DNA from 4 places in the Sulfobacillus sp. hq2 genome. Region 3 is predicted to be linked to each of the others. Evidence: riboswitches for the same ligand, from Rfam matches in the RefSeq annotation. Region 3 holds a riboswitch; each other region holds the start of a gene.
What was found. Region 3 has a riboswitch for cyclic di-AMP ahead of CO251_RS01550 (peptidoglycan-binding protein). Riboswitches for the same ligand answer to the same signal wherever they lie in the genome.

Region 1: linked by a shared signal. The riboswitch ahead of CO251_RS10400 (ABC transporter permease) and the one ahead of CO251_RS01550 (peptidoglycan-binding protein) in region 3 are both predicted to bind cyclic di-AMP.
Region 2: linked by a shared signal. The riboswitch ahead of CO251_RS04000 (peptidoglycan-binding protein) and the one ahead of CO251_RS01550 (peptidoglycan-binding protein) in region 3 are both predicted to bind cyclic di-AMP.
Region 4: linked by a shared signal. The riboswitch ahead of CO251_RS16550 (glycosyltransferase) and the one ahead of CO251_RS01550 (peptidoglycan-binding protein) in region 3 are both predicted to bind cyclic di-AMP.

The regions. Positions count from the first base shown of each region.
Region 1 is NZ_NWUL01000034.1:169,071-172,155, forward strand. It holds gene CO251_RS10390 (hypothetical protein) at 1-218, shown strand, start outside; gene CO251_RS10395 (histidine phosphatase family protein) at 222-842, opposite strand; gene CO251_RS17425 (hypothetical protein) at 880-1,050, opposite strand; cyclic di-AMP (ydaO/yuaA leader) riboswitch at 1,035-1,158, shown strand; gene CO251_RS10400 (ABC transporter permease) at 1,255-2,106, shown strand; gene CO251_RS10405 (ABC transporter substrate-binding protein) at 2,159-3,085, shown strand, end outside.
Region 2 is NZ_NWUL01000025.1:13,556-16,640, forward strand. It holds gene CO251_RS03995 (2'-5' RNA ligase family protein) at 1-382, opposite strand, end outside; cyclic di-AMP (ydaO/yuaA leader) riboswitch at 725-846, shown strand; gene CO251_RS04000 (peptidoglycan-binding protein) at 855-1,595, shown strand; gene CO251_RS04005 (RNA polymerase sigma factor) at 1,972-2,493, shown strand; gene CO251_RS04010 (hypothetical protein) at 2,490-3,085, shown strand, end outside.
Region 3 is NZ_NWUL01000011.1:93,798-96,882, forward strand. It holds gene CO251_RS01550 (peptidoglycan-binding protein) at 1-1,496, opposite strand, end outside; cyclic di-AMP (ydaO/yuaA leader) riboswitch at 1,500-1,645, opposite strand; gene CO251_RS01555 (class I SAM-dependent rRNA methyltransferase) at 1,934-3,085, shown strand, end outside.
Region 4 is NZ_NWUL01000048.1:146,350-149,434, forward strand. It holds gene CO251_RS16545 (HAD family hydrolase) at 1-625, opposite strand, end outside; gene CO251_RS16550 (glycosyltransferase) at 603-1,826, opposite strand; cyclic di-AMP (ydaO/yuaA leader) riboswitch at 1,910-2,037, opposite strand; gene ftsY (signal recognition particle-docking protein FtsY) at 2,072-2,986, opposite strand; gene smc (chromosome segregation protein SMC) at 2,995-3,085, opposite strand, start outside.

The DNA of each region.
Region 1 (3,085 bases), on a different contig from region 3:
CAATTGGAACCTTGGCTGGGTACGCACGGCTTGATCCCAGCGTGGTTGCCCGCGTGTTAACCGCCTTGACTCAGCGGGGGTGGGTACACGAGTATCGCCTTCCTGGTCAACCGCCGCTTTACTTGTGGGCCGGCCTTTGCACCGAGGATATGCTGAAAACCGCGGATATGATCCGGCGTATTGCTTGGGACTTGCCCCTAGACTCTCAAATTGTTTAGCGGTTACGACGGGACTCTGGGATCGGCAAAGACCATGGTCCACACGCCCGTCTCGTACCAGCGCAAGACAACGTGACCCGCATTAGGGACAACCAGGCGACGCGCCATAGGACCTTCAGCGTTCATAATCAGCATCACCGCGCCTTTAATGCAGTCCGCATGGGTGGCAGCAATCGTCAAGGTATGGCGTTCTCGGGGTTCCACAAAGTGGGCCAGCGCATTCAACACGCGTTGCCCCACCGCCCGAATGCTTTCGCCGCCAGGGGGTGGATTGCGATCAGGGTCTTGACGCCATGCGATAAAGGACGGGGACTCCGCTTCCTCAAGATCGCGCAGGCGCTTTCCATCCCATTGGCCTAGATTGACTTCGGCTAAATCAGGCAAAATCACGGGAGTCAAGTCATGATCTTGGGCTAAAGGGGCTAGCGTTTCTTGGGCTCTGAGCAACGGGCTTGTAACCAAATAGCGTATGGGCGCGTTATGCCATTGGTGGGCCAGTTGTTGTGCTTGAGCCCGTCCTGTTGCCGTAAGGGCTGGATCCCATGAGCGACAGGCAAAGCGACCGGCGGCATTGGCTTCGCTTTCACCATGTCGAATGAGTATGATATCTGCAAATGAGGGCAACACAGAACCTCCTGGAAAATCAGGTATGCCCATTATCTTACCCAATTTGGGGAAGAATGGGGAGCTTAAATTTTCGGTTGCGATATTTGTCAGTATAGGTCGAAATTGCCAACATCCGCTTATCCATGGTAGCCTTAAAGAGCACAAGCGTTGCATCTACAGCATATTCTAGGCTAGAGAGCGGCGTGCCAATTGAATCAATCGCCAAATCGTGTCATCACACGAACGGGGGACCCAATTTTCGGGGCGTACGCAAGGGGGCAGCCATCCGCCCTAGCCCGTCAGCTTACCTCGTCGGCTTGGAAGGCTTGGACTATGCCCGGGCTTTAGCCCGGTTTTTTCTTTGATGGGGCGACTGTTCAGTTGGATAGGAGATGAGAAGAGATTATGCATTTGCAAGGAGGCTGTTGACATGGGGTATAGCTATATGGCGTCTGATGAGCTTGACGCTGAAAGCGCCGAAGGCGCACTGGAGCAAAAAGTGTGGAAGGAAGACAAAAAGCCCTATCGTGGCTACGTTCCATGGCTCGTCGCCGTTATCATGATAGCCTTGTGGTGGGGAGTGACGGCCCTGAATCTCTTTCCTCCAACGGCCTTGCCTTCACCAGGGGCCGTTGTCCATGACTTTATCACCGTCGCGACGGTCGGTTATAGTGGGGAGCCACTGTTAACCAGTACGCTTTACAGTTTGGGGAGGATTACGACCGGATTTATAGCAGCAGTGGTCGTGGGCGTGCCGATTGGATTTTGGATGGCGTCCACGGATTGGGTGTTCTTAGCGATTGATCCGCTGTTGCAATTTTTGCGGCCGATTCCGCCCTTGGCGTACATCCCCGTCATGATTGTCTGGTTTGGCATTGGGGAGACGTCCAAGGTGGTTTTGATTTTCTTCTGCACCATCCCGATTATCATCATCAGCGCGATGTCAGGCGTTAAGAGTGTTCAAGAAACGCGCATTCGCGTAGCGCAATGCTTAGGCGCTAACAAGCGTCAGATTTTCCGCTATGTCATCTTTCCTTCAGCGCTTCCAGAAATCTTTACGGGCATGCGGGTTGGCATTGGAATTGCCTGGACCTGTTTAGTGGCAGCGGAAATGATTGCTGCCTCCAAGGGCCTAGGATGGATGATTGAGTCGGCCGGCAATGAATTACAAATTGGGGTAGTCTTTGTCGGCATCGTCATGATTGGGTTGTTGGGATACGGCATGGAGTTGATTATTCGCTCCATTGAGCACCGTGTCACACCGTGGAAGGGGAAAGCATAAACACAATCAAGATGGCAAAAACCCACAGCCATAAAATGAAGGAGGATGTTATGTGGAGAAAAAGAAGACCTTGAAGCCGTTTCTGGCCGGATTAATGGTGTTGCCATTAATGGCCATCGTGGCCGGGTGCGGCACGTCTGGGGCAGCCAGTGAACCGACGGTGACGATTGGCTACGAAAATGCGCCCGATCCGGAGTCTGTGGCGATAGAACAAAACTTTTTTCAAAAGACGATGCATGCCCACGTGGTGTTGAAGTATTTTTCCTCCGGCCCTGACGCGCTGACCTCACTTGCATCAGGATCCTTGGACTTTATGACAACCCTGGGCAATCCTCCAACAGCAGCGGCGATTGCTCGGGGTGTGCCGCTTAAAGTGGTATGGGCCATGGAGCGTTATACGACGGCCGAGGGATTGGTGGTGAAAAACGGCAGTCATATCCATTCGCTGCAAAATTTAGAGGGGAAGACGGTGGCATTGGTAAGCGGTTCCACTTCGCCTTTTGAGCTAGATACGGCGCTGGCCATGCACCATCTGCCCGTATCATCGGTGCAAATCAACAATATGTCACCGCCGGATATGGTGGCCGCGTGGAAAACGGGCCGCATTGATGCCGCCTATGTGTGGGCGCCATTTCTCAATGAAATGCAGCAAGATGATGGACATATTCTGATTTATGACCAGGATCAGGTGGACAAAGCGCCGATTTTTAATTTAGCGGTGGTCAATGCGCACTTTGCCGCTAAAAATCCCCAGCTAGTCGATGAGTTCGTGAAGGCCGAAGAGGACGGCGTAAAATTCTTTTACCAACACCCAACGAAATCGTTTGAAGACATTGCTAAACTCAATGGGATTTCTCCTGCCGAAGCGCGTAGCCAGGCGGCAGGCCTCAGCTTTACCACGCTGGCCCAGGAATTGACACCCCGCCGCTTGGGGACGGCCAGTACCGTCAAAGATTCCCTTGTGACGCGCTCGTTAACT
Region 2 (3,085 bases), on a different contig from region 3:
GATTGACGCGCGCCATGGTGATATGGGGAATAATCTCTTGATGCTTACCTTCATACGGTGGATATGTTCGAAATTTTTGCCAAATCGTTTCAAATAGCGTCATCAACTCTGGCGTTACTGTGACTTTTAAGTACAAAATCATTTCGTTGGGCATTTCAAAGCGCCCCATGTTGTCAAAATAAATCCGAAAGGGCGCCATTTTACCCAGCAAACGCTTCAACTGGGGAGCCACGATCCGAGATTTTGGCTCATCGGCAAAAGGAAAATGCACCGTGACATGTGCAGGGAGTTGCCGAGCAGAAGGGTCGCTTTGCAACCTGAACGCCTCTAGCGCGTCAGGCAAGGCTACCGGAATAATTAAAGCATTACCGTCAATCAGCAATGTGTTCCCTCCACGCTCAGTATGCCTTGTCTGCAATGAACTGATTCTCGGTCAACTCCTCTGGCAAATCTTAGGGTGAAAAAACACAGAATTTATTACCTGCCGAAAAAAATTTGTCACAATAAAACCGCATTATACCGTTTATTCTAGTGACATTTTCGTGTTTCGCCAAGTTTTTTTCCATTTCCACATCTTTGCAGCCAAAACAAATGCTGGAGTTCGTCTCCCTTCGTGCTCATTGTCGTGCATACCCGCGCCAAAATGCCTAGACGCCACGTTGTGCCCGGACAAGGCATCTCGACAGATTTCCCCGTTTCTTGTGATCCCCGTTACACTATGGGGCGTTACACCGCGCCTAATTCCTTGGGAACCGGGGGATTATTCTTTGGGTGAATCCTTTTTAGGCAGGGACGCTCGTGCCCGAACCCGTAAACTAACTCCGGCGGCGCCAAACGAGAGGAGGCATTCATTGATGGGATTGTGGAAACCTTTTGCATTAGCCATATCCGCTATGAGCAGTATGTTAATGGTATCGAGTCCTACATGGGCGCAAAGCGTCACGCTACCGGAACTCGAAGCCCAACATCCCGCGATGCAGCACACCCTATCTTATTCCGACCAAGGGCATTGGGTGATGACCTTGCAGGCTGACTTACAAGATCTCGGTTTTTCGGCTGTTGGACCTGTTGATGGTATCTTTGGCCCCAAAACCGAACAAGGGGTCAAAGACTTCCAACAGGCTGAAGGTCTGCCCGTGACGGGGACCGTAGACCCTGCAACTTGGCAAGATATTCTCGCCGGATTTCATCTCACCCCGGCCTATTCGTCTTCTGAAGGCTCCGCGGTCCAAGCATCCAATGCATCCCCTCAGACGATAGACGGCAAACCGGTGGTGGCGGTCTATCATATGACGGCAACAGCCTATGGACCGAGTGCACAAGACAACTATCCCTATGGTCCTGTTGATGCATTCGGACAACCTCTGCAACCCGGCATGATCGCTGTTGACCCCAGTGTCATCCCTTTGAAATCTACCGTCTACGTCCAAGGCTATCACGATTCTGTACTGCCCCAAAGCGGCTTTCTTGGTCAAGCCATGGATACCGGCGGCGCGATTGTCGGCGACCGCATTGATATCTTTATGGACAATGGCTCCCAGACCGTAGCCAACTTTGGCATTCAGCCCGTCACTGTTTACGTGCTGGGCCAATAACTAGGCATTCTCGCGCCAAAGGATCCGTAGTCTGGGCGCGAGAATGCTATCCATCTTTAATATCCCACATAAGCCGCGCGGCCCGGCCTCCAATTTTTAAAGGCCCGAACCACGCCGACACATATTCCGTTCCGTAGCGAGAAAGTGTTGCGGTGCTTATAATAGCTATAGGGATTGTGGTTGCACGACCGATGACGAATAATTTAAGAATGTGCAACATAATACGGCTGTGGTCTGACCATAACGACCGTGTTCAGAGCGTACATCCTCAGATTCGACATGTCTCGCTCGTTCCATTCTTGCGTATGAAAGTGTTAAGTGATGTAACCTCCTTGCATCGTCAAACGTTATGGTATTGAGACAAGAGAAAAGGGAGTTGCCTGTTACGGACGCACAGGAAGAACGACGGTTTACCCAATTTATGGAGGAATATGGAGATAGAGCTTTGCGGTATGCTTTCGTCACACTGCACGTCAAAGATGACGCGGAGGACACGGCCCAAGAAGCCTTCGTCCGTTTGTGGCGCCATACCGAACGGCACGGCGCGGACACTCTGAGCCCTGCTTTGCTTTTTCATACGATTACCAATCTTTGTCGCGACCGTATGCGTTATTACAAGCGCCATCCCGAAGATCCCACCGACATTCTCGAGGTAACTCAATCTGCCGTCGATGAGGTACCCTTACTTTTGGAGGACGTCAATGTTTTGGACGCTGTCATGAAACTCGGTGTGGTTGAACGCCAATGCATCTTATTATTTTATTATATGGACCGCTCACTAAAGGAGACCGCCGCGGCGCTCGGCGTCAGCGAACAGGTTGTGAAAACCCGTCTCTACCGGGCCCGCCAACACTTGCGTCCTTTGCTTGAACCCCTGTGGAAGGAGGGACTGTTATGAGCGAAGAACGCCACCATGACACAATCGGAGAGCTGATGGATCGGGCCATGGCTGACGGGATGGGTCTGTACTTCAAACCCGACTGGCATCCGAAAAAAGCGTTAAAACGGCGTGCGCGCGTCCGGCAGATATTTTTGAGCGCTGCCGCGGCGTCGATTGCAGGATTGTTAATTCTTCCGCAAATTCGCCCCGCCGGACAAAGCCATACATCGACAGGCCAGCGCACCTTATCAGCACCGGCCCTGTCGGCTTCTGTGAAACATGTGATATCCCAATTAAGCAATCAACCCGTGCAAGTCATGGGGATGTCGCCGGTCTATGCCACCTATCCAATGGCTGTTCCCACGGGACACGCACTCACCTTGTCAGGCAAGTTTAGCGTGGGCAATATCACCGGGACGTCTTTGGTGTTAAAACTGGACAATCGACGCCGTGTATTAGGCGGCACACTATTTAATCAAGGCGTCCCTGTCTATGATTTTGTGGGAAATATCACGACGGGCGGTGACGTTATTAACCCCCATCCGTCGGCTACCCCACTTGCTGGCACGTGGGTTTCCGGCCTCCCGACTCCCATTTCCTCATTTGCGGC
Region 3 (3,085 bases):
GGATCCTCATCGCCGAGGCGCCAAATGGCGACCCCACCGAGATGATCGTGTTTGGCCAGTTCCAGCTTAAAGGCATCACTATAGCCGTTTTCAAACCACACAGTGTGGGTCGTGCCATTCGCAGCTTGGTACTGAAACGTGGCTTCATCATACGTCGAATTCCACGTGATGGGCACCCCGTAGTGGGCAGCCAGGTTCACCGCTTGCTCGTCATGGACCTCTACGGTATTGCCGTCCGAAGACCAGTTATAGCCGTAGGCGGCAAGTCCTAAAACAATCTTGGAAGCTGGGATGCGGGCTAAAGCGTAGTTGACTACATTAGTGACCCATCCGATAGGGGCGACAGGCCCTGGCGCCGAGCCGATGTCATGATAGTCATACGTCATGAGGACCACTTTGGTGGCGTATTGCCCCAAGAATTGATAATCATAGGCGCGTCCGTAGGGATCCGTGGAGGTGCGGGGAATAACGGCCACCGTGACCTCTTTCCCTAAAGGGCTAAGAGATTGACTGAGCGACTGGATAAAGGCATTGAGTCCAGAACGGTCTTGGGCACTTAAACCTTCAAAGTCAATGTTGTAGCCTTGGTAATCGTCTTGAACTGCCAATTGCGTCAGCTCGGCGACTACCGCACTGCGTGTGCTGGCGTTCGTCAGGATCGCGTCATTACCGCCAGCATTGGTGACTAACGGGAGAACCGTAATGTGATGAGCTTGGGCATACGCACGCACCGTAGCGCGCTGATAGCCCATGCGCCCGATCAAGCCATCGGCATGGACCGTGTACCACAACGGCGCAATCGTGTTGATGCTACCGAGGTTCTCTGACAAGCTGGTTTGCGATGCGGTAGACTGCGGCGTATATTGCGTGTAATATCCTAGCACCATCTTATGAGTGGAAGGGGCTAAAGGCGGATTCCCTGATGAGGGGGAGGGGGCCGCGGAAGATGACGGCGCATAGCCCATGGCGACCATTAAGGCATGCACCGTTTGAGGACCGACTACTTCATCGACTGCAATACCCGCGTGCGCTTGAAAGGCAAGCACGGCACGTCCTGTTTGTTGATTGAAGACCCCATCGGCAGGACCGGGATTGTATCCTAATTGGGATAAATCACCTTGCAAGGTGGTCACGGCAGAACCGTAGTCCCCTAGCGAAAGCATGTGCTGTCCGAGTGAGCCCTTGATGGGCATATACACTTGAGTTAGGTCGTTCACCAAGGTCTTTTCTGTGATGGGACCCGCAATGCCGTCGATGGCAATATGATTGCGCGCTTGAAAGGCACGCACGGTCCTTGCTGTCGCCGCGGTGTAATGCCCTGTTACAGGGGTGTGATATCCGAGGTCGTTGAGTTGCTGTTGTACAACGGCGACGGTGGCGCCGGCACGGCCTATGGTGAGATCGGGAAATTCTGCGGCCCAAGCGGGTCCGACGGCAAGGAGTGCGAGGCTGCCACTTAGAGCCGCTCCGGCCGTCACCATCCAACGTTTGTGCATATTTTCGCTCCTGTTCTGCGTCTTCGGAGTTAGCTGACGGGTTAGAGGACAGGTCCTCTTGACTCCCGGCGGAATCATTCACCCCAAAAAGCATCGGGTTCTCCGTACTCCTAAGAAGCACCTTTTAGGAGATTCGACGGAATTAACACGTAAATACGCGTCACATGTTACGTTACGGGACAGCGCTTATACTGTCAGCTCGAAAAATGCTGGATAGTCCCGGGATAAACAGCGTTAGCTGGTAACAGCAGGAGTCTTTGGCGAAATTGACATATTCTAAGGCTAATGGGAATTTTCGACAGATATGAGGATATTGGGGCGAAAAGAGAGGAAAAATAGGGACACGATACATAAAGGCGTATCATGCCCATGAAATCTGTGGTAAAAAGCCACACGATAAGCCTATACTACCTAAGGATATGAATAGGAGGGGTTTTGTGGCTGGGAGCCTGCGTTTAAAAACGGGACCGCACCGAGTGCTTGAAGGGGCTCCGTGGGTATATCGTGGAGAGATGTATCATGCCGATTTAACGCCAGGAACGGTGGTCGAATTAACCGAGGTCAATGGACGGTTTGTTGGCAAAGGGTTTTTCAATCCGGCATCGCTAATTGCCTTTCGTCTGCTCACGCGTGATGTGCATGACGTGATTGATGGGGCATGGTTTCGCCGCCGGGTGCGTGACGCGGCGCAGATGCGACAGGATTTACTTGGGCATAAAGATGCTTACCGCGTTGTCAATTCCGAAGCCGACCAATTGCCAGGGTTGATTGTGGACAAATATGGGCCGATGCTGGTGGTGGAAATTTTAAGTTTGGGATTGGTGCCCTTTACCGCGGATATTGTCGACGAGCTTGTCGCGATTTTTCAGCCCCAAGGAATTTACGAGCGGGGGGATGTTCCCGTGCGCACGAAAGAAGGACTGCCGCGCACGAACCGCATGTTGTTTGGAACCATGGTGTCCCCTGTCCATATCATAGAAAATGATGTGGTCATGCTAGTGGATCTGGCAGACGGCCAGAAAACAGGCCATTTTCTTGACCAATATCCCAATCGTCGGCGTACCGGGGAATTGGCTGCGGGCCGGAAAGTCTTTGATGCGTTTTGCCACACGGGGGGCTTTGGTCTTACAGCCGCCAAACACGGCGCGCAATCTGTCATTGGGATTGATATCGATGAGAACGCGGTGGCGCGCGCTCAAGAGAACGCAGCGGCGAATGGGTTGAACCAGGTGGAATTTCTCACCGCCAATGCGTTTGACTGGCTGAGGAAAGAAAGTGAAAAAGGACCCCAATACGATTTGGGGATCTTGGATCCGCCGGCGTTTACGAAGTCCAAAGATACAGTGGCTGGGGCGATCCGGGGCTACAAAGAGATTAATTTACGGGGCATCAAATTGCTGAAACCAGGGGGGATCCTGGTGACCTCCAGCTGCTCTTACCATATGTCCGAAGCGCAGTTTATTGAAGTCGTACGGGACGCGGCGAAAGACGCTAAACGCGTGGTCAAGATCTTGGAAATACGTGGCCAAGGACTCGACCATCCGATGTTGCCGGGATTGCCAGAATCGCGATATCTCAAGTGCTTGGTT
Region 4 (3,085 bases), on a different contig from region 3:
AACATTCGCGGACCCGAGGTTCGCCATTGGCCACAAGGACGCCCGGATAATGCCCATTTAACATATCGCCATCATTTTCGGCATCCCCGGCAACAAAACAATTTTCGGACTTCACCCTGATTCTTCGCAAAATATATTGCAATGCACGACTCTTTAACGCGGTACAGGGTAAAATGTCGAGGCGCAGTTCTTCAGGGTACCACAGCGTGCGCACCAGCAAGTGGTGTTCGGTCAAACATTGTTGCACCCGCGTTAACAACTGAGGATCCTCCAATTCGAAGGCAATTCGCCAATGAGAACTCCGCCCTCGGTAAATCACGCCCGATACTTCGCTCAAGGCCGAACGCAGTCGGCGCGGCGACCAATGGCGGCGCTGTTCAAAAGCCCAGACCTCGTCCGCTTCCAAATTCGGTCCCCAAAAAATATCAGCGCCAACGTCCGTCGCAATCGCCAAGGGGGTCGGAAAGCCATATCGGCAGATGATCGCATGCGCGTTGCTCAAGGTGCGGCCTGTTAGATAAATCACACCTAATTCGGGGTGCTCCATGAGATAGTCGCGAACCGCTTGCTCGCCACCGTGTCCAATTAATGTGCCATCAATATCAGTAGCCAACACTCGTTTCATGGTGGCCACTGGACGCCACCTCCTCATAGACCGTTTGGAGTCTTTGGGCCATATGATTCACCGTATGATGGCGTTGAACCATTTCTTGGCCGTTCATTCCCCATTGCCGCGCCTGGCTTGGGTTATTCCACAACTGTAACGCGGCCTCCCACAACTGGTCAATACGTGTACGGTCAATCAAAATCCCGTTAAATCCGGACTCGATCCAATCTTGAACACCCGGCACATTTGTCCCAATGACCGGGCAGCCGGAGGCCATGGCTTCTACCACGGCCATGCCCAATGTGGGCCCTTGATTGGGGGCAATCAGCGCCGCAGCCGATCCCATATAGATAGCAATGGCATGATGCGGTGTGGGACCGAGGAACCGAATGTGTTTGCCTAAAGGGCGCGCTAATTCGGCTAAGGTCGGATTGGTGGGGAGCCCTCCTAGAACCTCACCCGGGCTTCCTCCTACCACTAATAAGGTCAAATCGTCGGGTAATGGATGCTGTCCCATGACCTCCAGCACCTCTTTTATCCCCCGCCCCTCTTCTAACCGGCCAACGTAGAGCAAAGGCGGACGATAGAGGCCTAGTCCCCGGAGCAAGGGACCCGCGTCACGAACAAAAAAATTGGTAATGTCAACCCCAGGAGAGACCACGTACAAAGGGACATCAGGAGCTGTTTGATGAATCATTTCGCTCTCTTCTAAGTATGGCACTACAATGGCCTGGGCTTGCGTCAACAACTGCCGCTCCCATTGCATCCGTACCGGTGAAATACGGTCGCCCGGGCGCCTCGTCCACTCTGCCATTTTATAGGGCGAATGAATCCACGGCACTTGGAGCACTTCCGCCACCTTTTGCGCGACCATGCCCGAAATCCAAAAATGGCTGTGAATGGCGTAATATTCCCGGTGCTGGTCATTGACCCATGTCAAGACCTGATCCACTAATTGGTCCCGCACATTATGCCATTGATCATCCGACCAGACCCGATCTTCCCATCCGGTGAGTCGTATCACTTGTCCTAAATGCCCAAAGGACGAGCGTTCCGCCACTTCTTGACGTTGACGCACCGTCATCACATCGACCGCGTAACCTAAATGTTGCAAATTCCTGCCCATTTGGCGTACTAGGACTTGCTGACCACCTGTCTCCCCACCATCCAACGGATTTAAGGGATCGGCCCGCATAGACAACTGCAAAACTCTTTTCATCACCTTGTGGACACCTCCCTCATCACGGAGGGCAAGAAAAACCCCCCTAATTTCCCGGGGGGAACGAGAGATACCATGTCTTAACCTTGAGCCCCCTACGCCTGCGAAGTTAGCTGTCGGGTTCGGGCTCAGAGCCTGCCCGTTGCACCGCAATTCACCCCAAATCGAAATCGGTTCCTCCGCTTCCTTGAGAATTCGGCGTTTTCAAGGTATCTTCTAAGTATAGGATCGGTCTTTAGTACGCGTCAATCGCCTAAGATCGCGCGCACATAGCTGTCTGCATCAAACGGGAGCAAATCTTCCACTTTTTCTCCCACGCCCACAAAGCGGATCGGCAATCCCAATTGGCGCTTGATGGACAACGCTATGCCGCCTTTCGCTGTTCCATCCAGCTTCGTTAACACAATGCCCGTGACCTTGACCGCCTCTAAGAATACTTGCGCTTGGGCTAGCCCATTTTGACCTGTGGTCGCATCAATCACCAGCCACACTTGGTGAGGTGCCTGCGGACGTTCTCGTTGGATCACCCGAACCACTTTTTGCAACTCTTGCATTAAATTAGTCTTGTTATGCAGGCGGCCGGCGGTATCAATGATCGCTAAATCTTTGGACCGAGCGATAGCCGCTTGCACCGTGTCATAGGCCACAGCCGCAGAATCGGCGCCGGGCGCTTGCCGCACCACCTCGACCCCGGAACGCACGCCCCATTCTTGCAGCTGTTCCACTGCGGCGGCCCGAAAGGTATCAGCAGCCCCTAATATCACCTGATATCCTTGGCGCTTCATTAAGGCCGCAAACTTTCCGGCCGTCGTGGTTTTACCCGTTCCATTTACACCGACCATGAGCCAGATACTGGGTCTTTGGGGATCCAACAGTGACGGATCGGAAGGCACATCAAATAGGTCAACCATAATTTCCCGTAAGAGGTCCATGACGTCATCCGCATGCCGCGGGCGCCTGGTGCGGACAGCTTCACGCAAAGCCGCCGTCAGATATTCGATGGTGTCAACACCTAAATCTGCCTCATACAAAATTTCTTCTAACTCTTCCCATAGATTGTCGTCCCACTCTTTCCCGTGAAACAACGCGCGCAGACGTCCGCCCAAATTATTGCGCGTTCGACTCATTCCTTCTTTGAGTCGATTCCAAATTCCGGCCATGCCATCTCCTACCCTTCCGCCACCGCAGCATTTTGATCGAGCTTCACCGAAATTAACCGACTGCGACCTTGTCCATCGCCTGCAACACCCCATAACCCA